2 regions of the Nocardia sp. NPDC004604 genome follow, and region 2 is predicted to be linked to the other one. Evidence: riboswitches for the same ligand, from Rfam matches in the RefSeq annotation. Region 2 holds a riboswitch; the other holds the start of a gene.
What was found. Region 2 has a riboswitch for thiamine pyrophosphate ahead of thiC (phosphomethylpyrimidine synthase ThiC). Riboswitches for the same ligand answer to the same signal wherever they lie in the genome.
Positions count from the first base shown of each region.

Region 1: another riboswitch for thiamine pyrophosphate. It lies ahead of ABZW16_RS22320 (cytosine permease); the one in region 2 lies ahead of thiC (phosphomethylpyrimidine synthase ThiC).

Region 1 covers NZ_JBEXLC010000061.1:18,151-32,586, reverse strand. The annotation lists gene ABZW16_RS22325 (alpha/beta fold hydrolase) at 33-1,466, opposite strand; gene ABZW16_RS22320 (cytosine permease) at 1,608-2,978, opposite strand; TPP riboswitch at 2,973-3,089, opposite strand; gene ABZW16_RS22315 (hypothetical protein) at 3,269-3,547, shown strand; gene ABZW16_RS22310 (DUF72 domain-containing protein) at 3,525-4,322, opposite strand; gene ABZW16_RS22305 (DUF4383 domain-containing protein) at 4,405-4,875, shown strand; gene ABZW16_RS22300 (glutamate--cysteine ligase) at 4,869-5,963, opposite strand; gene ABZW16_RS22295 (pyridoxamine 5'-phosphate oxidase family protein) at 6,049-6,579, shown strand; gene ABZW16_RS22290 (helix-turn-helix transcriptional regulator) at 6,711-7,490, shown strand; gene ABZW16_RS22285 (fructosamine kinase family protein) at 7,741-8,586, shown strand; gene ABZW16_RS22280 (TIGR03619 family F420-dependent LLM class oxidoreductase) at 8,594-9,466, opposite strand; partial or broken gene ABZW16_RS22275 (FAD-dependent oxidoreductase) at 9,468-9,989, opposite strand; gene ABZW16_RS22270 (VOC family protein) at 10,028-10,534, opposite strand; gene ABZW16_RS22265 (TetR family transcriptional regulator) at 10,652-11,287, shown strand; gene ABZW16_RS22260 (TetR/AcrR family transcriptional regulator) at 11,345-11,962, opposite strand; gene ABZW16_RS22255 (enoyl-CoA hydratase-related protein) at 12,087-12,866, opposite strand; gene ABZW16_RS22250 (hypothetical protein) at 13,091-13,696, opposite strand; gene ABZW16_RS22245 (WHG domain-containing protein) at 13,999-14,436, opposite strand, start outside.
Region 2 covers NZ_JBEXLC010000029.1:15,021-29,456, forward strand. The annotation lists gene ABZW16_RS13400 (epoxide hydrolase family protein) at 1-437, opposite strand, end outside; gene ABZW16_RS13405 (TetR/AcrR family transcriptional regulator) at 522-1,169, shown strand; gene ABZW16_RS13410 (VOC family protein) at 1,247-1,654, shown strand; gene ABZW16_RS13415 (SH3 domain-containing protein) at 1,705-3,216, opposite strand; gene ABZW16_RS13420 (thioesterase family protein) at 3,628-4,419, opposite strand; gene ABZW16_RS13425 (KasA/KasB family beta-ketoacyl-ACP synthase) at 4,510-5,754, opposite strand; gene ABZW16_RS13430 (TetR/AcrR family transcriptional regulator) at 5,794-6,354, shown strand; gene ABZW16_RS13435 (DUF1772 domain-containing protein) at 6,446-6,922, opposite strand; gene ABZW16_RS13440 (helix-turn-helix domain-containing protein) at 7,461-8,045, opposite strand; gene ABZW16_RS13445 (MDR family MFS transporter) at 8,174-9,664, shown strand; gene ABZW16_RS13450 (MarR family transcriptional regulator) at 9,871-10,332, opposite strand; gene ABZW16_RS13455 (VOC family protein) at 10,391-10,798, shown strand; gene ABZW16_RS13460 (hypothetical protein) at 10,802-10,996, opposite strand; TPP riboswitch at 11,104-11,230, shown strand; gene thiC (phosphomethylpyrimidine synthase ThiC) at 11,223-12,881, shown strand; gene ABZW16_RS13470 (VOC family protein) at 13,047-13,481, shown strand; gene fahA (fumarylacetoacetase) at 13,687-14,436, opposite strand, start outside.

The DNA of each region.
Region 1 (14,436 bases), on a different contig from region 2:
TTCGGCGGGCACGCGCGCCGCGCATGAAGAAGTCAGTGCGCGCGCTCGGTGAGCAGCGTATCGAGTCGGGTCGCGAAGTCTTCGGCGGCGGAGTTGTATCCGACGTGGTCGCCCGCGAATTCCAGGATGTCGAGTCCGAGGCTTTCGCTGAGCACGGCGTTGGGCAGGGCGGGGAAGGTGTCCTTGGAGTCGTGACCGACGGCGAGGACCAGCTTGTCCGCCGCGGCGCGCAGCGCGTCGAGATCCGGTGTGTAGCGGATGTACTGACGCATTTCGTGCTCCATCCAGAACATCATGTTCTGCTGGATGCGCTCGGCCATCGCCGCGACCTCGGGGCTGGGTTCCTCGGTCGGGTCGTTTTGCGGCCGGTGCAGCCCGACACCCACTGCGAAGTGGGTCAATGCGGCGAGGTACCCCTCCGACTTGCTGATGCGATAGACCTCTTCGAAGAAGGCGAGCCACTTGTCGGCATCGGGGAGCACGGTGGCCAGCGGCGGTTCGTGTGCGATGAGGGTATGCACGAGTTCGGGATGGGCGGTGAGCAGTTCGAGTGCGACGATGGCGCCGGAACTGCTGCCGAGTACCGCGGCGGGCTGGTCGCCGAGGTGGGTGAGCAGGGCCGCGGCATCGGCGCCGTCGAGTTCGACGCGATGGTCGATCGCACCGTCCTCGGGACTGCGGGAGAAGCCGCGCCGATCGTAGGAGACCACGGTGTAGCGGTCGGCGAGTTGTTCGGCGATCTGGCCGAAGGTTCCGGCGTCGCCGTTGCCGCCGGGGATGAGCAGCAGCAGGGGACCGGTGCCGCGGATCTCGTAGTGGAGTGTGGCGCCGGGGACGGTGAGGGTGTGATCGGTAGGGACGTCCATGGGAAAGGCTCCTGGTAGGAAGGACAGTTGCCGCAGCGCTTCCCGGATGACGGGCAGTGCCGCGGTGGGCGGGTCGGTATCGACCCAACGGTCGATACCGACCTGCAGTGCCGTCGCCATGGCGCCGGCCATGATCCGCGGGAACATATCGGAATGCGGGTCGCGGCCGGTGCGTTCGGCAATGGCCGTCGCGATGGCCTCTTGGATGACGGCTTGCGCCTTGAGATATTCGCCCTGCAGTGCGGGCTCGGTGGTGATCAGCCGAATGCCGCGGATCCAGGCCGGATCGGGCAGTTCGTCATCGCGGAATTCGGCGAGTACCGCGTGAATGACGGCGGGCCACAGCGATTCGGCCGCCGGACGATCGTGCAGTCCGTCCGCGATCCGCCGTGCCCGATCCACCGCCACCGAACAGACGGCCTCGTATTTACTGGCGAAGTAGTTGTTGAATGTGCGTGGCGAGACGCCCGCCGCCGCCGCGATGTCCTCGACCAGCACATTGTCGAGCCCGTGCGCGACCGCCAGCCGCAGCGCCGCGAACCCCAGCGCCTCTCGAGTCGCCAGCTTCTTGCGTTCGCGCAACCCGAGTACGAATGCCACACCATTCACGATACGCAAACTTGCGGGGCACGCAAGATTGCGTGATCGGAAAGTTTTGCGTCGCAACGAGATCAACGACGCGTCAACCGCCATCGCATGAGATCAGCAGAGCCGCAATGGGCCCCAGCGAATTCGGCGTTGCTAGGCGGATTTACGCAATACCGCAAGCCGTCCGAGCAACCAGGCGACCACCACCGCGGCCAGGAACGACAACAGCGACGCACTCATCCACGCCTGCTTGGTGAAGTGCACCTTCTCCTGCACGTCCACCCAGAAGTGCGTCCACACGCCTGCGTCACCCGGGTTGATCAGCTGGTACACCGAAAGTCCCACCAGCCATGCGAAAACCATGCCCCAGCGCGAGGGGGCGTTCGCCTCGGTATTCCACTGTCCCTTCGCGCGCAGGAAGAAGTCCGCGACCAGGACCCCGAGCAGTGGCACGAACACCGATCCGATCAGACCCAGGAAACCGAAGTAGTTCGCCATATTCAGCCGCAGCGCCAACAGTGTGATCAGGACGCCGAGACCGATCGACAGCACGCGCCGATCGACCCGTGGCGCGAGGTTCTGGATCGAGACGGCCGTGGAGTACACATTCGCGAACGACTGGTCGGCCTCACGAAAGACGAAGATGAAGAAGAACACCGCGCCGAGGCTCACATTCAGGAACGGCGAGTACACCCCGCCGTCGCTGGAGGCGAGTGCCAGCGCGAACAGTCCCAATACATACGCGACGATCTGGGTGACCGCATACGCCCCACTGGCCGCGCCGAATGCTGCACCGGTGCTGCGGGAATGCCGGGTGTAGTCGGCGGCGACCGGGACCCAGGAGATGGACACGGCCAGCGCCGCGTCGGTGGCGATCCAGAACAGGTTCCAGTCGACGCCGAACGGCCCGTCGCCGGTGGGACCCGGGTTGGTGGTGAGGTCGGGCAGGCCGGCCCGCACGAACTGGATGTAGAACCAGATCAGCGCGATCACCACACCGGCGGTCACGAATCGGCGCAGCATCCGCACCGAGCCAAGGGGCCAGATCGTCAATACGGTCGTCAGCACTCCCGCGGCGACCACGTAAACCCAGTGCGGCCCACCGTGGAACAACTCCTCGGCCGCATCGCCGATGACGATCAGCTCGAAGGTGCCCCATCCGATCAGCTGGGCGATATTGAGCACCGTCGGCAGATAGCTGAGCTTGGCGCCGAACAGTCCGCGCAGCAACATCATTGCGGGTTTGCCGGTTTTCGCGCCCGGCACCGCGGCCAGGCCGAGCATGAGTCCGCCGACGACAGTTCCGATGATCATCGCGAGAATGCCTGCGGCGATGGAGATCTGGGCCGCGCCATCGGTATTCGGCGCGAGCACGGTGTAGGCGCCGGAGAAGGCGATCAGGCTGACGCCGAGGTTCGCCCAGAATGCGCTCTGATCCCAGAACGAGAGCACCTTCGGTGCGGGCTGGTCCAGGGTCAGCGGAGCTTCGCGCCGCTCGGATCGATCAAGGGTGGATGCAGACATCCCGGTACCGCTCTCCCTACGCCGGAATTACCCGGACAGGTTCATGCGGTCGGCGAAGCGTGGGGTCCGCCCTCTCAGCCCGGCCGTGCCCGAGCTCCCGCGCTGGGGTTTGTTCGGGCGAAATGTTACACCTGCCCGCGGCTGCGCCCGGCTCGGCCTTCGGACATTCCAGACAGGTTCCGCGGTCCGCCCACGAAAGCTGCGGAGAGCGTCCATACTGTCGCTACCGATCTGGTTATCGCCCGGTTATCTGCTGCTCATCGCCCGCCGACCCTGGAGTGAGACGCGCCATGATCCTGATCGCTGTGCATGAGACCGTACTGGCCCAAATCGACAATCCGACGCCGGAGGCCCCGCCCAACTCGGACAAGATTCTCCAGATGGTCCGCTACCTGACCTGGCTGGTGATGCTATCGGGCGTCTGCGGCATCACCTACGCGGGCGGGCGGTTCGCGTGGGAGAAGTGGAGCAATAACACCCTGGAGTCGCCGAAGATGCTCGCCGGAGCGATGCTCGGCGGCGTCATCGCATCCAGTGCGGGCACCATTATGAATACCCTGGTCGGCTGAAACCCGCTGCCGCGCTTGCTGGTTGCGCGAGGTCCGGGGTACGGGTGACGGTTGCTTTCGCGATGTGCGCGAAGGCGACCGCATCGTGGACCGCGGCGCCGCCCGGGTCATTGTTGAAGTAGACGAAGACGTCTTCGCGGTCCGACCAGGTGTCGGCCAGGCGGCGCGCCCAACTCGTGAGTGCTGTGCGGCCGTAGCGCGGTGGCGGTGTCGCGCGTCCGGAGTGCAGTCGCAGATAGCCCCAGTCCGTTGTGCGCCACAGCGGAGTGACCGGGCGGGAATCGGCGTCGGCCCAGCACAGCGCGGCACCGCATTCGGCAAGTACGGCACGGACTTCCGGAATCCACCAGGACTCGTGTCGGGGTTCGACGGTGACCCGCGTGTCGGTTGGAAAACAGCGCAGACAGGTGTCGAGCAGTGCCGGATCGGCGCGCAGCGTCGGTGGGAGTTGCAGCAGCACCGGGCCCAGCTTCGCGCCCAGTCCGGATGCGTGCTCCAACAGCCGCGCGACGGGTTCCTCGGGTTCGCGCAGCCGCTTGATATGGGTGAGAAAGCGACTGGCCTTGACCGCGAAACAGAATCCGGGCGGTGTCCGGTCCTGCCATGACGCGAAGGTTTCGGTGCTCGGCAGTCGATAGAAGACGCTGTTGCTCTCGACGGTCGCGAATCCCGCGGCGTAGAACTCCAGCCACAGCCGCTGCGGCAGTTCCGCCGGATACAGGACGCCGCGCCAGTCGTGGTACTGCCAACCCGAGGTGCCGACGAGCAGGGGCATATCTCCATCGAAGCACGCGCATCCCTTTCCCGGGACGGCTATATCAACTACGCTATGTAGTAGAAGATATCGGGAGGGTGCGATGCGGGCACAGTCGGTAGTCGAGCGTCGAATTGCGTTGGTGCAGTGGAGTTTTCTGCAGTGGGCTGTCTTCGTGCTCGGTGCGGTGCATATCGCGTGGGCGATCGCGGGGTGGATCGCCGAACCCAGTTTCGAACTCGGTGAACACGCTCCGGCGACACCGGTGCTCGGCATGGACTACAACGGCTGGCACGCGGTGGCCGGGCTATTGCTGTTCGGGCCCGCGCTGATAGCCGCGACCCGCAAATCGTGGTCGGCCTGGTACTGCGTGATCGCCGGGTCGGGTGGCGGAATTGCGGTCGGAGTGTGGGCGCTGTTCTCGCACCGTGTGCTGGTCTTCAGCTTCCCGAGCCATGTGACGGACGCGATCGAGCACCTGGTGACCGGCGCGACGCTATTGGCGCTGGTCGCCGTTCAGGCCATCCGCGACGGTGGACTGCGCCCGGTCTTCGGCATGTCTCAGTCTCAGTAACAGCCTTCGAGGGTTGCGGCGGCGAGGGTGTCGATGACATCGATGACATCGTTGTGCGCGTGCAGCGCGGCGCGTTGGCGGCGGGCACCGTTGCCGCGCGCCACGACCGCCTCGACGGTATCGGCGACGAAGTCCAGGTCGCCGGACTGCTCGAGTGCCGGGCTGACATAGTCGATCAACCGAGCGAGCAGTGTGCGGTTCGGAAAGGGACGCCCGGTCAGGGTGTCGAGGCCAGCGCCGTCCAGGCCGGACCGGGCGGCCTTCCAATACGCGGCGCGCAAGAGTTCTGCGGATACCCGCGGCGGGGGCCGCCGGTCCTGCTGTGCCATCACGACCCCGGCGCGAATCAGCGTGGCCAATAGCGCCGTCTCCTCGACGGTCGCCGGCACATCGCTGACGCGCACCTCGACGGTAGGAAATGTCGCCGAGGGCCGAACGTCCCAGTACACCATCGCGGTATCGAGAATGCTGCCGCTGGCCAGCATCATCTCGACCATATCGTCGTAGTCCGCGATGGAGTCGAAAAAGGGTGGGGGACCGGCGCTGGGCCAGCGTCGCCACATAATGCTGCGCCAACTGGCGTATCCGGTATCGGTGGCGCGGTAGATCGGGGAATTGGCCGTCAGTGCCAGCAATACCGGCAGCCAGGGTCGCAGATAATTCCCGACCTGCACGGCGGTTTCTCGATTCGGCACCCCGACATGTACATGGCAGCCGCATAATCCCTGCTCATGTGCGAGCATGCCGAAATTGCGCTCGATGCGCTGGTAGCGGGGGGTGTCGGTGACCGGAAAAGCGTCCGGCACGGCGGGCGGCACCGCGACGGCGAGCAGGCGCGCACCATGCTTTTCCGCGCAACCCGCGACAGCTGTGCGCAGTCGACGCAATTCATCGAGCAATTCCGAGGTCTGGGTGTGCACCGCGGTATTGGTTTCGACCTGACAGCGCGTCAGCTCCAACTGCAGATCGATCCCGATCTCGGCCGCGGCCGTCGCAACTTCGACATTGCGCGGGCTGGGGGCGCCACTGATCGGCTCCGCCAGCAGGAACTCCTCCTCCACGCCAACAGTCGGCGAGGCCGCGTCCATTCCTGGAGTTTACTGCGCGCGGTGTGCGCGTCGATCGCGATGGCCAGCGTCGATGAATTTCCGATATCCGGATCGTCCTACCGATATGGACGCAACCAATCTCGCAGACCTGTACGAGTTGCCGCCGCTCGACTGGGCCGATATTCGAAAACGGCTCGACGTCGGAATCGAACAAGGCCCTGGCAGCAATGGCCCGGACCGGCACACCTGCTGGCTGACCACGATCAACCCCGACGGCAGCCCGCATGTGACCGCTGTCGGCGCGCTGTGGGTCGAGGGCACCTTCTGGTTCGTGACCGGCGCACGCACGCGCAAGGGCCGCAATTTGGCCCGCGATCCGCGCTGTTCGGTGAGCGTATCGACCCGTGAGTTCGACCTGGTGCTCGATGGCACCGCAACCCAGGTCACCGACACCACGCTGGTCGCCGATATGGCGCAGCGCTATGTCGGTGCGGGTTGGCCCGCCCGCGTGGACGACACCGGCCGAGCGCTCACCGCCGCCTACAGTGCCCCTTCTGCGGGCCCGCCGCCGTGGCACGTCTACCGCGTGACCGCGCGCACCGCGACCGCCCTGTCGACGGTGGAGCCGGGCGGTGCGACCCGCTGGCGGTTCTGAGTCTCGTCCCTGCCGTCGCGGTCCTCGGGGTATAGCTCCCGCCGAGATCGCTCGCGAGGTCGTGATCGCGGCGTCGACTATTACCCGCGGGGTAATCGTTTCTGAGCCGTGCGGTTCGTAGGATCGGCAGGGTGAGTACGCAGACAGCCGGTGACCTGTTGCGCCACTGGCGGCTCGAGCGCAGGCTCAGCCAACTGGAATTAGCGGGGCGCGCCGAAACCTCCGCGCGCCATCTGAGTTTCATCGAAACGGGTCGCGCGAATCCGAGCCGCACCATGGTCGTGCACCTGTGCGAGCAGTTGGAAATCCCGTTGCGCGAACGCAACCGGCTGCTGCTCGCGGCCGGTTACGCTCCGGCCTACGCCGAACCCGACCTGGATACCCCTGCGATGGATGCGGTGCGCGGCGCGATGCGCCAGATCCTCGCCGGACATGAACCCTATCCGGCGCTGGCCATCGACCAGGGCTGGAACATGATCGACGCCAATGCCGGTGTCGCACTGCTGTTGGCGGGTATCGATTCGAAGCTGCTCACCGCACCGGTGAACGCGCTGCGCCTGAGCCTGCATCCCGACGGTATGGCCAGCCGCATCATCAACCTCGCCGAATGGCGCGGCCACATTTTCGAGCGCCTGGCCCGCCAAATCGAGGTCACCGGCGCGCCGGAACTGATCGAGCTCCGTGACGAACTGCGCCGATATCCGGGCGGCGAAGTAGATCTCGCGCTGCCCGAACCCGACCAAGCGGTGGTGCCGCTGCGCCTGCGTCACGAGGATCACGAACTGTCGTTCATCAGCGTCACCACCGTTTTCGGCACCCCGATGAACGTCACCGTCGCTGAACTGGCGGTCGAATCGTTCTTCCCCGCCGACGAGGAAACCAAGAAGCGCCTCACCGCGGCATCCCGATGATCCGGCGCGCCGATCGAATCGTGGGAACGCATGGGATGCAGTCACATACGATCCCAGGTGCTGGTGAAGTCGAAGACCATTCCGACGTATCCGAAAACTACGGCGCGGGACTGGGAGTCGCTCGGGCGGTACGGGCGCAGGCGCCTTGGCGCGAACGAGGTCCGGTGGAACTGATTCCCGGTGCGTAACACGACGCATCGGAACCGGGAGTTCGGGCGGGGAACGAGTTGAGAGCAGGCCAGGTGTGCAGGTGAAGCAGTCGGCGCGGCTCGCGGAGTTGCTCGGCGTCCCGGTGCGCGCGGTGACCGATGTGGGGTCGAGTCATTCGTGGACGCTGCATCGGGCCGCACTCGCCGATGGCCGGGAAGTCTTCGTCAAGGCCGCGCTCGATCGGGCGCAGGTGTTCCGGGCGGAGGCGGCGGGGCTGCGGTGGCTCGCAGTCGGGGTGCCCGAACTGGTGCCCGAAGTGCTCGCGGTCGACGACCGGATGCTGGTGCTGCCGTGGCTGTCCCGAGCCGCCCCGACGACGGCCGTCGCGGAACGTTTCGGCCGCGATCTCGCTGCGCTGCACGCGAATTCGCCGGGATCGTTCGGCGCGCCCTGGACAGGTTGGATCGCCGACCTGCCGCTGGACAACACCCGATTCGACGGCGCATGGGCACGCTGGTACGCCGACCGTCGCCTCGCCCCGTACCTTCCGCGCGTCGCCGCCGACCTCGGCCGCGATGGCATCCGCCTGCTGGAGCGCGTCATCGACGAGATCGAAACCCTGGCGGGCCCGAGCGAACCGCCCAGCCGCATCCACGGTGACCTGTGGTCCGGCAACCTGCTGTGGACCACCGACCGCGCACTGCTCATCGACCCCGCCGCCCACGGCGGTCACCGCGAAACCGATCTCGCGATGCTCGCCCTGTTCGGTGCACCGCATCTGGACCGAATCCGCGGCGCCTACCACGAAACCCACCCGCTGGCCGACGGCTGGCGCGCCCGCATCCCCCTGCATCAACTGCACCCGCTGCTGGTGCACGTCGTGCTCTTCGGCGGCGGCTACCGAAGCCAGACGCTCGCCGCAGCCGCCGCAGCGCTTGCGGCATAGCGCCGTATCAGCTCGTTTTCGCGATGACCTTCTCCGCGAACCGCGACAGGTGCGCGATCTTGGTGTCCAGCGATTCGGTATCGGGTTCGGTCGTATACGGATAGCGGAAGCCCACGATCACATCGGTGACACCCTTGTCCTCCAACCGTTTCACGCCGTCCACGGTGAATCCGTCCAGCGAGATGACGTGCACCTCGAAGTCCTTGCGGGTGCCGTATTCGGCGCGCAGGGTTTCGAGTTTTGCGAGCAGCCGGTCCAATTCGGCCGGGTCACCGCCCGCGTGCATCCAGCCATCGCCGCGCTGGGCCGCGCGCCGCAAGGCCGGGCCGCTGTGTCCGCCGATGAGGATCGGGATCGGCTCGGTGGGCACCGGGCTGATCTTGATGGGCGGCAGATCGTAGTACTTCCCATGGAATTCGAAGTAGCCGCCCGCGGTGAGACCGCGCACGATATCGATGCATTCGTCCATGCGTGCGCCGCGATGTTCGAACGGCACACCCATGATCTCGAAATCATCCGGCCACGGGCTGATACCGACGCCGAAACCGAACCGGTTGCCGCTCAACGCCGCGATCGAGGCGGCCTGTTTGGCCACCAGCACCGGCGGACGGATGGGCAGCTTCACCACGAACGGGGTCAGGCGCAGTGTCGTGGTGGCCGCCGCAATGGCCGCCGACAGCACGAATGCCTCGATGAACGGCTTGTCCTCCAAGAACTCCCGACTGCCGTCGGGGGTATACGGGTAGGTCGCGTCGGATTCCTTCGGATAGGCCACGCTGTCGGCAATCGTCATCGACGTATATCCGGCCGCCTCCGCGGCCTGTGCCAGCGGCACATAGTAGGTCGGATCCGTCATTGTCTCGGCATAGGTGAATCGCATGTCAATTGCCTTCCATCCCGGTACTTTCGGCGCGGTGCGCCCTGTTCGGTGCCGCCCCCGATATGCCAGCCGCATGCGCACCGGCGCGGCGCCCGAAGTAGGACCCCTCGCCGAGACACGTCCCGCTGGCATAGCCGGAACTGTCCTGTGCCAGATTCGAGGCGCAGGCGCCCGCCGCGTACAGCCCGGAGACCACCGACCCGTCGGCGCGCAGCACCGCACCGTCGACGGAGGTACACACTCCGCCGAGAGTGAATCCGACGTAGGTGGCCCGGCCCGGCGTGAGATCGAAGGCACCCCACGGGCCTTCGGTCAACGGGGTCAGCCAGTCGGGATGCTTGCCGAATTCGGGATCACGTCCTTCGGCCGCCGCGGTGTTGTACGCGGTCGTCGCCGACGCCCCGCCCGCTGTGCCGCTGCGCTCCAGCAGCAGTACCCGCGCGCCCGCTTCGGCCGCGCTGATCGCCGCGCACGCTCCCGCGATCCCGAAGCCGACCACGATCACATCCGCGATGGCGTCCCATTCGACCGGGCCGGTAATGAGCTGGGGGAGTTCGATTCCTAGGCCCATGGATTCGAATAACCCTCCGGGATCAGGTAATCGAACATCGCCTTCATATCCGCCGACAACCGCATGAGCTCAACGGTCGAACCGAGCGCACCGCCATCGAGATAGGTGAATTCCATTCCGACACCCTCGAACGCACCCCGCGCGAGGATTTCCGCCCCGTTCGTCCTCGCCTCGGCCAGCGCCGCGTCATAGTCCTCGGGCACCCACGCGATGTGATGCAGTCCCGGCCCCACCGTATCCAGATGCTCGGAGTACAGGCTGATCCCGGATTTCGGCTCGATCAGCTCCAATTGCTGCCCGCCCGCATATCCCAGCGCCACGGTGATCGTGTAATCGGCTGGCGCGCCGCGCAATTCACATGCCTGCGGCCCGAAGTGCACATCCGGGATGGTGAACCACTCGGCGACGCCATAGCGCTCGGTGTACTCCCGTCGGGCCGCATCGATATCGCGCACCACCCAGCACAGCTGGAAGATCGGACCCCGCGCGATGGTCATCGGATCACCTCAACTCCGCCCAGTGGCTCGTCGGATTCGCAAAAACAGCCGGTACGCACGACCAATTAATCACTGATGCTTAACATCGTCAATACCCGGATTTAGTACAGTTCTGACATGGCCACCGAGGATCCGCGTGCCGCGCTGCTCGACGCGGGCGAACGACTCATCGCCGAACGCGGCGTGGACGTCCCGCTGCGCGATATCGCGGCGGCCGCGGGTCAGCGCAACAACTCAGCGGTGCACTACTACTTCGACTCCCGCGGCGGGCTGATCGAGGCCATTGTCGAACGCCGCATGAACTGGCTCGAGGACCGCCGCATGGGTCTGCTCGCCCAGCACGAGGCCGACGGCACCGCACACGAGATCCGCACACTGGTCGCCATGCTCACCGCACCCATCCTCGAACTCATCGGCACACCGCGGATCACCCATTACGGTCGCTTCCTCGAAGTGGTGCGCGCCCACCCCGTGGTCGCCGACGCCCGCCGCCTCGCCGGTGCCGACCGCGCCGCCGTGCGCATCATCGCCACCCGCCTCGACGCGGCCCTCGCGCAACTCCCACCCCGCCGACGCCGCCAACGCCTGGAAACCATGGCAACGGTGATGTTCGCCTTGATCGCCGACTATGAACGCGCGCTGGAAGCGGGCGTGCGCACCGCGGACCCGGACAGCGATACTGTCGAAATCATCGACATGATCGTCGCCATGCTCACCGTGCCGGTCCACCAGGCGACACCCGGTGGCGCATAGCGACTGATCGGGATCGAACCCGGAGATCAGCGAGCGCGGCTGTGCCGTCTCAGGATGTCAGCGGTATCCATCGTCGTGCCGGTTCGCGCGGTCTCTGAGTCCGTCGAGGACAACCCGCAGGTTGCGGCTCCACTGGCCGCTGTCGGCCGACAGGCCGATGGTGTGCGAGTCGGTCGAGACTCCTGCGAGCAGGAAAGCCACGTCCTGCCAGGTGATATCGCCTCGCATCTCGCCCGAAGCCTGCGCGGCTTCGACCAGATGCCTGATCCGCGCACGTATTTCAGCCAGCAATCGATCCAGGCCCGGGATACCGGCACCGCCCAGCGCCTCGTTGGCACCGCAGCTCTCCGCGCGCAATCGCACATACACGGAGGCGAAATCGGTGAATCCGCGCCATGGATCGGGGTCGGCGATCGCGTTATCGGCACTGGCGATCATCTCGCCCAGCACCTCCTCCAGTACAACCTGCAGCAGCGTCTCGCGCGAGGGAATCCGCCGATAGAAGGTGCCCTTGCCGCCGGCGCGCTGGGCGATCTCCTGCGCAGTGACCTCGACCCCGACCTCGGCCAGCGCCGACCGCGCCGCCGTGACCAGGCGCTCGAGGTTGCGGCGGGCATCGGCGCGGGGCGTTCGACCGGCCTCGTCGGCGAGCAGTCGATCAACAGCACTGATCACACCGTCAGCATAGCAAGTGGACTCTGCGAGTCCGTTTAGGTAAAACGGACTCAGAAGGTCCGTTTATCTGATCGGAGTGATCATGGCCCCCATTCAGGCGCGGCAGGACTGTTGCCTGGCGGCGCTAATCGCGCCAGACGGGTGGACGCTTGGCCAGGAAGGCCGCCATCCCTTCGCGGGCGCCGGGGAGTTGGGCGGCGGCGGCCATGACTTCCAGGGCGAGGGCGTAGGCATCTGCTTCGGGGCGGTCGAGTTGGCGGTAGAGAGTGCGTTTGCCGAGTGCCTTGCTGGCCCGGCTGCCCCTGGTAGCGCGGGCGAGCAACTCGGCCACGGCAGTGTCGAGCTCGGCATCTGGCACCGCTCGGTTGATCAGGCCCCACTGTTCGGCGGTGCGGGCATCGATCGGGTCACCGGTGAGAGCGAGTTCCATGAGGCGTTTGCGGCCGACGGCGCGCGCCACCGGCACGGCGGGAGTGTGGCAGAACCAGCCGCCCTTGCCGCCGGGAAGCGCGAAACCGGCCGATTCGGCGGCGACGGCCAGGTCGCAGGAGGCCACCAACTGGCATCCGGCGGCGGTGGCCAGACCGTGCACGCGAGCGATCACCACCTGCGGCACCGACTCGATGGTGGACATGAGCTCCGTGCACAGTGTCAGCAGTTCCCGCACGCCGAGCAGGTCGCGCGCGGCGACGTCGGCGAAATCATGTCCCGCGGAGAACACCGGACCGCGCGCCCCGAGCACTATCCCGGTGGCGTCGGTCTCGCCGGCGGCCCGGAACGAGGCGAGCAGTTCGGCCAGATGCTCGCTCGACAGCGCATTACGCCGCTCCGGCCAGTTCATGGTGATGCGCACCGTGTCGCCGTCCCGCGCGACCAGCACATGCCGATACTCCAAGGCGGTCATACCTCCACCGTAGATCTCCACAGGCAAGGAGACGACACCTCACGAGTGATCGAGACCCCCGCATCGTTGTCGGCCGACCCCATCGCCATGCCCACCGACCTACCTGTTACGGCCACTCGTCGCAATTCGTTGCCGAAGCACACCGAATTCAGGTCTCCGAATGGCCGAAACCAGGCCGGACCGATCTGGTACGACCCCCGCTTCGCCGCCGGGGGCCGCTGTGATCATTTGCTCAGAGCTTTGCCGCCATTAGGAGCCACCGCGAACCACGTTCCACCGACACCCTGGCCCAGCAGATCGCCTGGTTTGGTGTCTTTCGAGAAGTAGTACACCGGCCAACCTCCGATAGTGATTTGGCATGTGCCGTCGGCACGTTCGATGAACCCGACGAGTTGGGGGTCGACGCCCGAGGCGTAGAGCGCTTGATCGCGGGCAACGGTCAGCGGCGGCCAGGTCACGGCGCACTGCCCGGAGCAATTGGATACCGATGGCGTCGCGGTGTCCTTGTCGAACCGGTACAGCGACCGTCCGGATCCGTCCGAAACAAACTTTCCGACGCTCGGGTTGCTGGTCACCTGGAGTTGCACTGCGTTCGCGGTCCCGGCCGGGGCCGCACCGCCGTAGATCTTCAGCCAGCCCTGCGTTTTCGCTACTGCGGCAGCCTGTCCCGCTGCGGGCGCTGCTGTGGCTGCGGCTGTCGCGGTCGAGGACGTCGTCGCCGTCGCCTCGGCACCTTTGTCGCCACCGCAGGCGCTGAGCAGACCGGCGAGAGCGACCGTAGCAGCGGCGAGCGGCACTGCGACACGCTGGATTCGTTTGGCTGAATTCATATTTCGGATCCTCCGTCGCTGATCGATGAGGTGCACACCGCATCTCGTCCCCCGTACTACGAACTACCGCAACCATTTGGTTCACCCGGGACGCCACAGTCGTGGTGTTTGCTATCTCACAGTTGGAAGTACAAAGAATCGGGCACTTCTGTCGACTTTGGTGATCTAATCGAGTTTGATGATTTTGTCAGAGCGATTGTCCGCCGGCCCGCTGCCGCCCTAGCCGGAGCTGGGACTGGGGCTGTGATCAGTGGGCGAAACGTGGTCCTGTGCGGGCTGCCGACAATCCGATTGCCTGAAGGTCAGGCGGGTAGGCCGATCAAGTCGGCGATGAGATTCATCTGGTGTTCGAAGTAGTCGCCGACGGCAGTGATGGTGCCGTCGAGGCGGCCGAAGATCTCGAAGGTGACGAGCCCGAAAAGCTGTGTCCAGCCGAGGAATACGCGGTCGAGCACCTCTTCGGGCAGCCCGGACTGCTGCTCGTCGATGAGGATGCGGAGATCGCCGCGCACAGAGTTGGGCAGCGGCGTGGCCAGCGGCGCGGGCCGTAGCAGGCCAGCGCTTTCGGCATCGGCGGCGATGTCGGCGAGCAGCAGGACGACGGTGGCGGCGGGCGCGATGGTGTCCCGGGGCGCTGTGTAGCCCGGGATGGGGCTGCCGTAGAGCAGGCCGTATTCGCTGGGATTGGCGGTGGCCCAGTCCCGCACGGCCGTGCAGACGGCGAGCCAGCGGCCGCGTTG
Region 2 (14,436 bases):
CGCTGATCGTTCCAGCCGGATTCGGTTGTCGGACCGGAGAATCCGTAGCCCGGCACCGATGGGATCACCAGATCGAATCCGGCCGCGGTCAACGGCTCGATGACGCCGAGGAATTCGACGAAGGTACCCGGCCAGCCGTGGGTCAGGATCAGCGGAAAGCTGTTGTCCCGCTGGGACTCGATGTGCAGGAAGTGGATGTTCTGCCCGTCGATCTCGGTGCTGAACTGCGGGTACGCATTGAGCTTCGCCTCGACCTCGCGCCAGTCGAATCCGTCGCGCCAGTAGTTCACCAGATGCCGCACGCGCTCGACGCTCACCCCGTAGGTGTCATCCGACCCGGGGATCTGATCCGCCCAACGGGTGCGGGCCAGCCGGTCCTGCAGGTCGTCCAGCTCGGCCTGGTCGATGTTGATGGTGAAGGGGGTGATGGCGGTCATCTCTACTCCTTGTGAAACGGAATGCTTCGTTCTGTTTGAACGTAACAGAACGGATCATTCCGTTTCAAGTGCTAAGCTGAACCCATGCCGAAAACATCCGACGCCCCAGCTCAGAAGGGTCTGCCGGGTCGCAAGGCCCAGGCCGCCCGCAATGACGGACTCATCCTGGAGGCCGCCCGCGCGGTCTTCCTGGCCGATGTCAACGCGCCGATCGCCGCCGTCGCCGAACGCGCGAGCGTCGGGATCAGCGCCCTCTATCGCCGCTATCCGAGCAAGGAGGTGCTGCTGCGCACCCTTTGCCATGAGGGCCTGCGCCGCTACAACGCGGAAGCCGATGCCGCACTGGAGGATTCGGATGGCTGGCGCGGTTTGGTCGGATTCCTGGAACGAGTGGTCGACGCCGACGTGCACTCGCTGGCCGTGCATCTGGCGGGCACCTTCACCCCGGAGGACTCGATGCTTCCGGACATCACGCATTCGGGTGAGGTCACCGAGGAACTGGTGCGGCGAGCGCACGCCTCCGGTCGGCTGCGCGCGGATGTCAATGCCAACGATCTCGGTCTCATCCTGGAATCGTGTGCGGCCATCGCCATGCCGGATCAGATCCGAACCGCGCAGCTGCGCAGGCGGGTGCTGGCCATGCTGATCGCGGGTCTTTCGGGAAAGGGCGAGCTGCCGGGTCCGGCGCCGCAGCCGGGTGAATTCGCCTGGCGCTGGCAGCCGCGCGCGTAGCGCCGATGAATTCGGCCGCGGCGAGCCGTCTGCACTGTTACGAATGGCCCTGTCCGCCGTAGCGAAGGGAATGTGCAATGAACTGGACGCTCGAGGTAGTCATCGTGCCGGTATCCGATATCGACCGGGCCAAGGACTTCTACTCGAACAAACTAGGTTTCGTTCTCGACCACGACACCGCGGTCGGCGACGATATGCGCATCGTCCAGCTGACCCCGCTCGGCTCCGGCTGCTCCATCGTGATCGGCAAGGGCGCGGTCCCGAAGATGGAACCGGGCTCGATACAGGGCCTGCAGCTCGTCGTCCCCGATATCCACAAGGCCCACGCCGAATTGGTCGAACGCGGTGTCGAGGTCAGCGATGTCCAGGTCCTCGGCACGAACCCGACCCCGATGCCCGACCCGCTCGACAATGTCGGCTTCTGCTTCTTCAGCGATCCGGACGGCAACGGCTGGGCGGTTCAGCAGATCTCGACCCGCCCCTGATGCGTTCGGCCCCTTGCCATTTCACGCCCTGTCCGACTCGTGCCGAGACATCAGACTCGCCTGTTGTCGGTGGATGTCGTTGGCGCGGTGGGGGGCAGTGTCAGGGGTTGGATCGCGCGGCCATCGACCCATGCGGTCCAGCCGTTATTGCAGGCGATATGTGCCCAGTCCCCGGCGCGTTCGAGGATCTGGAGTTCGACGCCGGGATCAATGCTGGTGATGGGTCCGAATCTCGGATCCGGCGAAGCCCACGCGGCCATTCCGCCCTCGGGTACCCGGTGGGTGGGGTACCAGGGTGCTGCGGCGGGGGCCGCGAGGGGTTCGACGGCGCGGCCGTCGACCCAGCCGGTCCAGCCGTTGTTGCAGGCGATATGTGCCCAGTCGCCGGCGCGTTCGAGGATCTGGAGTTCGACGCCGGGATCGATGTGGGCGACGGGTGGTTGGGACGGGTCGGGTGTGGCCCAGGCGGACATGCCGTTATCGGGCACCTGGTGGGTCGGATACCACGCCGCTGCGCCACCGCGCTCGACCACCGGTACGGCCTCCGTTGGGGCGGAGGCCGCGTCGAATGCCGCTGTGCCACCGGCGAACGTGACCACGGCAGGATCGAGCACGTCGTGCACCAGACGCAGTGCGACTTCCGCTGTGGTCTCGAACAATTCCACGCGCGGGTTTCGCGCCGCCAGCTCGCTCCAGAACGCGAACCGCGTCGTGAACGTCGATCGGAACACCGTGAAATGGGCGAGTGCGGTCCGTTCCGCTGCGGCACCGGTGAACACGGCAATGCTCCCCGTCGTCAATAGCTGACCGAACGTCCGCGCCACCGCGGTCCCGGCATGGGTGAATCGGTAGCTGCCGAGCGCCTCCAGTCGGACCAGGCCCAGCAGGGCCAGCCTGGCCAGCCCCTCGGTCATCCGACCGGCCGCGGCCGCGAGTGACACCGGTGCGGCCCCCTGGGCGGCGGGCAGGGCCCAACGGGTGTCGCCGCTGGCGAGCCCCTTGGCGAGTTGCTCCTCCAGTTCGAGCGCCCGCAGTTCGGGCGGTCCGGGTGTGACCTTTCGACCCAGGACCCCGGCCAGGCGGGCCTCTTGCGCCGTGTCGGTGGCGGCGAGCAGGGCGGCGAACGCGATGAGATCGAGGTCGATGGGGGGCGATGAGGCTCCGGGGCCGTAGGAGGTGAGATCGAGCAGTTCGTCCACCAGCACGGTGGCCTGGGCGAGCGTGGGCACGACGGCGAAATCGAAGCCGTCATTGCCGGTCCCGGCCTGCATGACGAAGGTGTCGTTTTCGTCCCCGTGCAGCAGCAGCGCCGACTTCCAGTTGGCCTGTCCGGCGCGGTTGGCGGTGATGACGACGGTGCGGGCGGGATCTGCGGCGATTCGCAACGCTCGCATCGTCGGTCCGATGAGTCGGCCGTCATCTTCGAGCAGTCCGGTGTCCTGCAGCGCCGCCGCTGGGTCGGTCGGCGGGGTCTGCATCGGCAGCGTGGAGCGCGGCCCCGGCTGCACCTCAGCGATGGACAGGGCCGCGGCGAGTTGGTCCGGGTTCAGTCGGAAACGCATCGGGTTCAACTCCTTCCCGCGTCCGGGGCCCTGCGCGCTGGCCTCCAGAACCAGATTCGGAAAGGTCCCGGCGCGTATGCCCAGGCCGGCAGCGGCGCGACCGGAAGCAGCCCGAGCAGGGCACATAAACCAGCAAGACCCGGACCGGAAACCATTGCGCGAGTGGTGTCGGTCGCCGGGCCCGGTGTCCGCGGTGCGCGGTTTGCTGCCGGGTGTCCAGTCATCAGAGTTCTTGGGTCGACCGAATCACATTTATGGTTTCACATGCGGCGATTGCTCAGCAACAGGTCGACCGGTGGTCTCTACCTGCGAAGTTTGTGCCGTGCGGCCGCAGTCTCAGCTGCCGCGCAATCCCACTCGACGGCGTGCGCCGAGCATCTCGCAGGCCGCGAACTTCGGCCCGCGCGGACGCTAGCGCGGTCCGAGGAACAGAGTTTGGGTGCTGCGGCCGAGTGGGCCCTTTTCATCGAACAGTGCCGACTCCGCCAGGCCGATGCCGTGTGGTTGCGGATAGGTGACGGCGTCCAGGCAGACCCATTCGCCGACCGGCTGCCGGTGCAGGGTGACCGTGAGATCGGTATTGATGAACAGGTATCGGGACCAGTCCAGCACCGAGCTGACGCCATTGCCCGAATCCGCCGCCGCGAGTGTGCGTTCCAGTGGACTGGGGATGGTTCCGGCGACGATCGGATACCGCAGCCGGATCCAGCAGATCGCCGGGCCGGGTTCGGCGAATGAGCCGGTGACGAAGCGGTAGTCGATGCCGGTGTGGAAGCCGACCGGCTGATCCGAGGGAAACGGGGACGGCGCACCCTGATCGGGGCCGGGGCGCGCACCGGTCGGCAGAATCTGTTCGGGCAGTTCGAGTTCCGGCTCGGCGAGTTTGAAGCGCCAGGCATTTGCCCGCAGCACCGGCCCGCGATCGGTGGACAGGGTCGCCTCGATCAGTTCGACGCTGCGGCCGGGGCGGGCCACCCGCGCCGCCACCGTCAGCGGCTCCAGCGGAATCGGGCCGAGAATCTCCACCGCGACCCGCCCGACCTGGAATCCGGCCCGCGGCTCACAGCGCTCGATCGCATACCCGAGCAGCGCGGAGGGCGGTCCGGCGTGCTGGGCGTCCGGTGACCACGGACCGCGGGTGAGCTCGGTCGAGACGAACCGATTCGGATTCGTCGGATCCGGTGTGTAGAAAGCGTCGGCCACGTCGTTGTCCCATCAAAGCTGCCCGGCGAATTGTTCGTCCGGTTAACGATTCTGCTACGACGCTACTCCCGGGTAACCGGCTGGGCGTCACTACGCCCGGCCGAAGGCGAGGGCGACATTGTGGCCGCCGAAGCCGAAGGAGTTATTGAGGGCGAAGTCGATGCGCTGCTCGCGGGGCGCGCCCGCGACGATATCGAGGTCGATCTCCAGATCGCGATTGTCGAGATTCAGTGTGGGCGGGACGATCTGGTCGCGCAGCGTCAGCATGGTGAGGATGGATTCGAGCGCCCCGACCGCGCCGATCGAATGGCCGAGTGCGGATTTGGGTGCGTAGACCGATGCCTCGGGTGTGACGGCGGTGATGGCATTGGCCTCCGACGCATCGCCGATCGATGTCGAGGTGGCATGCGCATTGACGTGCTGAATATCCGAAACCTGAAGTCCGGCAGTGCTTATCGCCTTGCGCATGGCACGGGCCGCACCGATGCCGTCCGGCTCCGAGGCGACGATGTGGTAGGCGTCGGAGGTAATCCCCGCGCCGAGTACGCGCCCATGGATCCGCGCGCCGCGCGCCCGCGCATGCCGCTCGGATTCCAGCACCAGCAATGCTCCGGCCTCGCCGAAGACGAAGCCGTCCCGATCCCGATCGAACGGCCGCGACGCCCGCTCCGGTTCGTCATTGCGGGTGCTCATCGCACGCATCATCGCGAAACTCGCGATCGGCACCGCATCGATATGACCCTCGACGCCGCCCGCGACCACGACATCGGCCTCGCCGGTGCTGATCAGCCGCCACGCGTGCGCGATCGCCTCCGAACCGGACGAACAGGCCGAGACCGGCGCGAAGACCCCGGCCTTTGCGCCGATCTCGAGGCCGACCGTGGCGGCCGGGCCGTTCGGCATCACCATCGGCACCGACATCGGCGACACCTTGCGATAGCCGCCGTCGCGCATCGAGTCGACGGCATTGATCAGCGCATCGCCACCGCCGAGGCCGGTGCCGATGACCACCGCGAGCCGTTCGCCCTCGACCTCGGGTGTGCCTGCATTGCGCCACACCTGGCGGCCGAGCACCAGGGCCATCTGCTCGACATAGGAGTGGCGTCGCTGTTCGACGCGGGTGAGTTCGGCGCCCGGATGCGAGGTCAACTTGCCGCCGATGCGGACCGGCAGATCATATTCGGCGACGAAATCGTCGGTGAGTCTGCCGATACCACTGCGTCCGGCGAGCAGGCCGGACCAGGTCGCGTCGATGTCATCGGCAATCGATGTGGTCGCGGCGACCGCAGTGACCACGACCGACGGCCGAGTTTCTGAAGCGATTGTTACAGTCACGATGTCATGGATACCTGTACCAATCGCTACAGTCAACTCATGGCCCGCCCCCTCGACCACGCGAAACGCGCCGATCTGCTGGCTGGTGTCGTCGAATACATCGCCGAACACGGCCTCGGCGATCTGTCGCTGCGCCCGCTCGCCGCCGAACTCGGCACCAGCTCCCGCATGCTGATCCACTACTTCAAAACCAAGGAGGAGCTGCTGGTCCAGGCGCTCACTACGCAGCGCCCGGATATCCCCGCCATCTTCGCCGATGTCACCGATGCGGCGGCGCTGCGCGAGCGGCTCGGCGCATTCTGCTCGGTGAATATCGCGGGGGAGGCCACGACGAGTGTGCGCGTGCTGCTGCAAGTACTGGGCGCGGCGTGTGCGCCGGGGAGCCCCTATGGCGAATACGCGAATGCCGCGATCGCGACCTTCATCGGCACACTCACCGATGCGCTGTGCCGGATCGATACCACCATTGACGATCCGGAAGCCGTTGCCACGCTATTGATTTCGGGTCTACGCGGCATTATTCAGGATCGGCTGATCACCGGTGACGTCGAACGCACCGACCGGGCCGCGCGCCTGCTGATCGACCAGATCATCCGCTAGGCAACGCATTTCGAGATGGCCATATACCAGCGAAACCCTGTGTCGAGCGCACATCCGATGTGCGTTCGACACAGGGTTTCGATGAGGAGCGTCAGGCAAGGGCGATGGCGGCGCAGAGTGCGCCGACGGCGATGAACTGAAGGGCGACCCGGCCGTTGATGACGCTGTTCCACTTATCCTGCAGCGCACGCGCATTCGATGGGATGATGCCGGATTTCGCGGCGGCCGTCTGCTGGGTGTTCACCGGCTTCGCGACCCGAACATAGATCCCGAGCCAGGTCACCAGCGCGATGACGGCAATACCCGCCGCGATCGCCGCCGAGACGTGACCGCCGATGGCCGCGAGCAGCGTTGCCGCGACGGCGGTCACCACACCGCCGATGCCGACGATCGGCATCCGGCGATCGCCGTAGTAGTGGCCCCAGCCAGCCGAGGTGGTCACGGTCCGGTCGTCCAGCTTGTCGTACACCGAACGCGTGATCAGCGCGAAGCAGGCGTCGGTGCCGTAGACGACGGCGTTCGCGAGGACCGAGGCGATGGCGATGACCTGAATGGCGGTGGTGATCATGATGGCTTCCGTTCTTGGTTTTAGCGTTGATAGAGAATCTAGCAGCGCTAGATCTGTGCGTCAACCGATTGCTGCCGATGCGTGGATTTCCCTCTGCCGCTACCCCTGATCGCCTCAGTGGCTTTCCGTTAGCTGAGATGCGACGAATGCTGGCTGGATGCCGATGGATCAGCGGAGCGCACGATGTCTGTGGGATTGCTGCCGCAAGTGCGGAGGTGCAGAGCCTTGACTCGGAGCGTGTCGGTGTGGAGTCGGAATATGCGGAGCCGGTCCGCCCTATCTGGTCCGCGGCGGCTGGGGCGGGCCGGCCATCGGTTCGATCGTCGGCGGTTCTGCGGTCGAGCGCTCCGGCTGGGCGCCGTCAACTCGCCTCGCCCGACCTACTGCTCGATGTCGGTCGTTCCGTAACGGCGTATCGCCGCGCGACACGCGTTCGATGTGGCACCGGCTGCTACGCCATGCCTTTCGGCGGGCATTGTCGCGAACTGAATGTGCTTGCGATGTGGTTGGTGCCCAACGGATTTCGGGTCACCGGAAGTCACTGACCTGCGGCGTCCGTGCCCCAGCCGTGTTCGAGCAGGTCGAACAGCTCCCGGAGCGCGCGCGGCGGATCCTCCCGTGTACTGGCGACTTTGGAGCTTTCCAGGGCGAAGTGGGCCAATCCCGCGGCGGCGAGATCGCCATCCGGTTTGCCGGTCGCCTCGGCGATCGCGGCCGCCAGCGCGGACTCGTGCCGCAGCAGCATTTGGTGTGCGTATTCGCGCAGTGCTGGCGTCGAGTCGATGAGGCGATGGAAGGCGACGATGCCGGGATCATCGCTGCGCGCGGTGCGACTGCGCATCAGATAGTCGCGCAGCGCGTGCATGACCGGTTGTCCCGAGGGGCGATCGCGGACGGCCGCGACCAGATCGGCCTCGACATCTGCGTCCAGGTCGAAGACCAACGATTCCTTGCTGGGGAAATGTTTGAACAGCGTGCTCAGTGATACGTCTGCCGCCTCGGCGACCTCCCGGACGCCGACATTGTCATAGCCGCGTTCGGTGAACAGCTGCATCGCGGCGTCGGCCAGGGCCTGGCGCGTCTGGGCCTTCTTGCGCTCACGGCGTCCGGTCGTCGCGGTCATATTGCCGACCCTACTCGATTTGGCTATCTGCACCAAAGTCGGAGCAGTTGTACTTTTGTAGCGGCTATGCTTTTCTGGATCGGTCGGCTCGGGATTGCCGATGACAAGTCCGAAGGAGGTGAGCGGTCATGTCCGCAGAAATGACCGAAATGAGAACCGCGCCAACGCGATCGATCCGATTGGTGCTGGCCGGGGTGCTGCTGGCGATGTTGCTGGCAATGCTGGACAACGCGATCGTCGGCACCGCGATGCCGACGATCGTGCGTGAATTGGGCGGACTGTCCCAGGTTGCCTGGGTGGTGACCGCGTACACCCTGCTATCGGCGATCTCGACGCCGGTATGGGCGAAGCTCGGCGACCTCTACAGCCGAAAGACCGTATTCCTCAGCGCTATCGGCGTATTCCTGATCGGTTCGGTGCTGGCGGGTGCATCGTGGTCGATGTCGGCGCTGATCGGATTCCGCGCACTGCAGGGGCTCGGCGCGGGCGGTATCGCCGTCACCGCGTTCGCCGTCATCGGCGCGCTGGTCCCGCCGCGCGAACGCGGGAAGTACCAGGGCATGACCGCCACCACGATGGCCATCGGCACCATCGGCGGACCGCTGCTCGGCGGTGTTATCACCGACGGACTCGACTGGCGGTGGGCCTTCTACATCAATATCCCGCTGGGCCTGGTGGCCTTCGCCTGGTCGTGGTGGCGGCTCGAGCTTCCGGTCGCGCGCAGGAAGGTGACCATCGACTACACGGGCATCTGCACGCTCGCCGTCGCGATCGCCGCGCTGGTGCTGATCGCGACCTGGGGCGGTGTCGACTATGCCTGGCTCTCGGCCCGGATCATCGGACTCGCCGTGCTCGCGGTGGCCGCTCTTGCCGCATTCCTCGTCATCGAGCGCCGGGCCGCCGATCCGGTGATTCCGCTGGAGATCTTCCGTGCCCGCAATCTGACCCTGGCCGCGCTGACGGCTCTGGTCGGTGGCGTGATCATGTTCGGATCGGTGCTGTATCTGCCGCTGTTCCAGCAGACGGTGCAGGGTGCCTCGGCGGCCAACTCCGGATTGCTGCTGCTGCCGATGATGATCCCCTTGCTCATCGTGTCCCAGATCGTCGGCAAGCGGATGACCGCCACCGGAAAGTACAAGATCTTCTTCATTCTCGGCGGGGTGTTCCTCACCGCGGGTGCCGTACTGCTGGCCACCGTCGATGCCGAAACCGGGCGGCTGGCAACGGGATTCGCGATGGCGCTGATGGGAGCCGGACTCGGCTTCTCGATGCAGCTGTCCACCGCCATCGCGCAGAACAGCGTGGAGATATCGTATATCGGCGCGGCATCCGGCGCGGTCACCCTGTTCCGCACCCTCGGCGGATCAATCGGTGTCGCGGCCTTCGGATCCCTGTTCACCAGGGCACTTCAGGGGCATGCGCCCGCCGACGGTCCCGGATATCTGGCCGCCTTTGCCTCCGGCGTCGGGAATGTCTTCCTGGCCGCCTCGGTGATCTGTGCGCTCGGCTTCGTGATCTCCTGGTTCATCGAGGAAGTTCCGCTGCGCGGCAAGGCTGTTGAACCGGCTGCGCAAGGCGGGCCGGCACCGGTTGCGTCGGAGAAGCAGACCGCGGTCTGATGCGGTGCGACGCCCGCTCGATCACACCGGGATCGGGCGGGTGTTGTGCCTGTGGGGCTGCGGTGTGGGTGTTGTGCCTGTGGGCCTGCGGTGTCGGCGTAGTGCCCATCGGCCGCGGTGGCGCGTGTGCCGCGGTGGCGCGTGTCGCGGCGCGATCCCGGTTGAATCCACTGTGGCCGGGCCCCCACGCGTACCGGTGCCCGGTGTCAATCCGCGACGGCGTCCGGGTGGGTGTGCTCGAACAGTCGACGCAGCATGTCCGACAACATGATTCGTTCCTCCCGGCTGAGCGGTGCGAGGATTTCCTCGCGCACTTGCCCGGCCTCCTTGTCCAGCGCCCGCAGTGCCGTCCGGCCGGACCTGGTGATCCGCACCGACATTCTGCGGCGATCGGCGGGATCGCGGGTGCGTTCGACGTGACCGGCGCTGGCCAATTCATCGACGATCTTCGCCACATCGCTGGGATGGATATCGAGCCGGATCCCCAGATCGCGCTGCACATGCGGGCCGAAATCAGCCAGCGCGGCGAGTACGGCCATATGCCACAACCGAAGTCCGCGCGCCGCGAGCCGCTCGGCGAATCGGCCGCGCGCGACCTTGCCGACACGTGACAGCAGGTAGGTGTCGAGCCCGAGCAGGCTCGGCGGCAGGGCCCGCGCGAATTCCATGCGACAAATTATAGGGCCGGTCCTACGATAGGTGGGCACCTACTAAATAGGAGATATCGTGGACGCCCTGTACCCGAGACTGCTCGTCACCCGCTTCGCCGAATGCTTCGAGTTCTACCGCGCCGTCCTCCCGGAGCTGGTCGGCGCGAAGCTGATCAAGGGCACCGCCGCGGGCCCGTACGCGAACTGGGATGTGGACGACCAGGCAGTCCTGGTGCTCTTCGACCGCGCTGCCATGGCCCAGGTCGCTGGCACCACCGATCTGCCGGTCACCCCGGCGCCCGCGCAGGACGCGGTGATGTTCGTGTGCCGAGTGGCCGATGTCGACGCCGGTGTCGCGCTGTGTCTGCGCAACGGCGCGACGCTGGTCGCCGGGGCGGTGGATCGTCCGGAGTGGGGGCCGAATCTGCGGACCGCGCATCTGCGCGATCCGGAAGGCGCACTTATCGAACTCCAGTCCTACTGAGAATCAGCTGATCTGCCAGGAGCCGACCTCGCGGTATCCGGAGTTGTAGATGGCCGAACCGTCGCCCTCGATCAGCTGGTAGTGCTTTACGTTGCCGCCCCAGTAGCGCAGGATGCGACCGAGCTCATCGGCGAGATCGGCAGGTGCTCGGACGCCCTCGGGCAGGACATCCAGATCTACCTCCAGGGTGAATTTCACCTTGTCGAATCTACCGGCGCGCCCTCGCCCGTCCCGCGCTTCGCTGTATGTTCCTCCGATCGCCGGGCGGGATGCGGACGTGGAAAGGTATCGTCGGGCGGGAAAATTTCACACCCAACGGGGGCTCGCACCAGCGGGCTGAGAGGACGGCTAGCCCAATTCGGGCGTTCAGGGCCGTCGACCGTATGAACCTGACCAGGTAATGCTGGCGTAGGGAGGAAATCAAATGGGCACAACTGCGTCCGCGGGTCGCTCCGCAGGCTCCGCTCCTGTCGACTCCGTGACCACCGGTCCGATCGAAGGCAGCGTCAAGCACTACCAGCAGGTCGATGACCTGCGCATTCCGGTGCGTCGGATCAATCTGACCAATGGCGAGCACTTCGACGTCTATGACACCTCGGGCCCGTACACCGACGAGGCGGCGACCATCGACCTGGACGCGGGGCTGCCCAAGCTGCGCGACGGCTGGGCCGAGCCCGAGGTCGACGGTCCGCCGACCCAGCTGGCCTGGGCACGTCAGGGCATCATCACCCCCGAGATGCGTTTTATCGCCGCGCGCGAGGGCGTGCGCGCCGAGCTCGTGCGCGACGAGGTCGCCGCCGGCCGCGCCGTCATCCCGGCCAACCACAAGCATCCGGAGCTGGAGCCGACCATTATCGGCAAGAAGTTCCTGGTGAAGATCAATGCCAATATCGGCAACTCGGCCGTCTCCTCCTCGATCGCGGAGGAGGTCGAGAAGATGGTGTGGGCCACCCGCTGGGGCGCGGACACCATTATGGATCTGTCCACCGGCAAGAACATCCACGAGACCCGCGAGTGGATTCTGCGCAACTCCCCGGTCCCGGTCGGCACCGTGCCGATCTATCAGGCGCTGGAGAAGGTGAACGGCGATCCGACCGCACTCACCTGGGAGATCTACCGCGACACCGTGATCGAGCAGTGCGAGCAGGGCGTCGACTATATGACCGTGCACGCCGGTGTGCTGCTGCGCTATGTGCCGCTGACCGCCAAGCGGGTCACCGGCATCGTCTCGCGCGGCGGATCCATCATGGCCGCATGGTGTTTGGCGCACCACCAGGAATCGTTCCTGTACACCAACTTCGCCGAACTCTGCGAGATCCTGGCGCGCTACGACGTGACCTTCTCCCTCGGTGACGGCCTGCGTCCCGGCTCCATCGCCGACGCCAATGACGAGGCGCAGTTCGCCGAGCTGCGCACCCTCGGCGAGCTGACCAAGATCGCGAAATCCCATGGCGTGCAGGTGATGATCGAGGGTCCGGGGCACGTGCCGATGCACAAGATCGTGGAGAACGTGCGGCTGGAAGAGGAGTTGTGCGAGGAGGCGCCGTTCTACACCCTCGGCCCGCTCGCCACCGATATTGCGCCCGCCTACGACCACATCACCTCGGCCATCGGTGCCGCGATCATCGCCCAGGCCGGTACCGCGATGCTCTGCTATGTCACCCCCAAGGAGCATCTGGGTCTGCCCAACCGGGACGATGTCAAGGTCGGCGTGATCACCTACAAGATCGCCGCCCACGCCGCCGACCTCGCCAAGGGCCACCCGCACGCCCAGGACCGGGACAACGAGTTGTCCAAGGCGCGCTTCGAATTCCGCTGGCGCGACCAATTCGCGCTGTCGCTGGACCCGGATACCGCCCGCGAGTACCACGACGAAACCCTGCCCGCCGAACCCGCCAAGACCGCCCACTTCTGCTCCATGTGCGGACCGAAGTTCTGCTCCATGCGCATTTCCGCGGACGTCCGGGAATACGCCGCGCGCCAGGGACTTTCGGAAACCGAAGCGATCGAGGCGGGGATGGCGGAGAAGTCCGCCGAGTTCGCCGACCACGGCGCCCAGGTGTACCTGCCCGTGGTCTCGTAGTTTCGTCCGCGGCGGTGACCTTGCCGCACTTATGGACGTGAGCGGGCCCGATCCGAACGTGCGGATCGGGCCCGACTTATTCGCTCACGCGGAGTTTGTCAGCGGTCGGTGCGAAGATGCCGGTTGAATCCAGGCCGAACAGGTCGCCGACAGATTGGAGCCGTGATGGGCAAGGAGTTCCAGGTGACGTACGACTGCGCCGATCCCGGTGCGCAGGCGACGTTCTGGGCGGAGGCGTTGGGCTATCACCTGCAACCGCCGCCCGCGGGCTTTCCGGATTGGACGACCGCGTTGACTGCCTGGGGCGTACCGCCGGAGCATCACAACGACCGGTCGGCCATCCTCGATCCCGATGGCTCGGGGCCGCGGCTGTTCTTCCAGAAGGTGCCCGAACCGAAGACCGCGAAGAACCGTGTACACCTGGATATCCGCGCCGCGCCCGGACTGACCGGCGACGAACGGATGACCGCGTTGGAAGCCGAGGCAACCCGACTCGTCGCGATCGGTGCAACGCGACTCAGCCGTACCGAGCCGGGCGGCTTGGACGCTGGTCACATCGTGCTCACCGACCCGGAGGGCAATGAGTTCTGCCTGGACTGAAAGTCGATGCCGGCGTCCGAGTCGACGCAGCCACCCGTCCACCGCATCACTCCGCAAACCTACGCAGTCCCTCACCCCGCCACCTCGGTACTTTGCCGCATAACCATTGGCTACCTCGTAGGCCGTACCGTGTGCGAGGTCGCCACGAGCTATGCGCCACTCGACCTGCCCTCGTGGCACCCGACAATGCACGCGTGGGATCGCGTTATGGTGCGGTGCGGGCATGCCAGATGCGACCGCGGACCTCGCCGAGGCCGATGCGATGCGAATTCGGACCCGGGGCCGAGGCGGTGATGACCACCTCGTCGCCATCCTCGAGGAAGGTGCGGTGCAGGCCGTTCACCGTGAGGGGTTCGGCTCCGCCCCAGGACAATTCGATGAACGAACCGCGCTGGTCGGGGGAAGGTCCGGAGATGGTGCCCGAGGCGTAGAGGTCGCCGGTGCGGGTGGCGGCGCCGTTCGCGGTGAGATGCGCCAGCATCTGCGCCGGTGACCAGTACATCCGGGCATACGGTGGGTGCGCGACGGTTTGGCCGTTCCAGCGCACGGCCAGATCGATATCGAATCCCCATGGCTGGCTGCCCCGCAGATAGGGCAGCGGCTGGGGCACTTGCTCCGGCAGCGGTATGCGGGCCTCCTCCAACGCGGCCAGCGGGGTGACCCAGGCCGACAGCGACGTCGCGAAGGATTTGCCGAGGAAGGGGCCGAGCGGCTGATACTCCCAGGCCTGGATATCGCGTGCGGACCAATCGTTCACCAGCGCGACGCCGAAGACGTGCTCGGCGAACTCGTCGATATCGATGGGGGTGCCCAGCTCGGAACCGACCCCGACCAGGAAGCCGAGCTCCGCCTCGATATCGAGACGCTGTGACGGTCCGAAATCCGGTGTGCCGGATTGTGTTCGGCGTTGGCCGCGCGGGCGCACGATATCGGTCCCGGAGACCACCACGGTGCC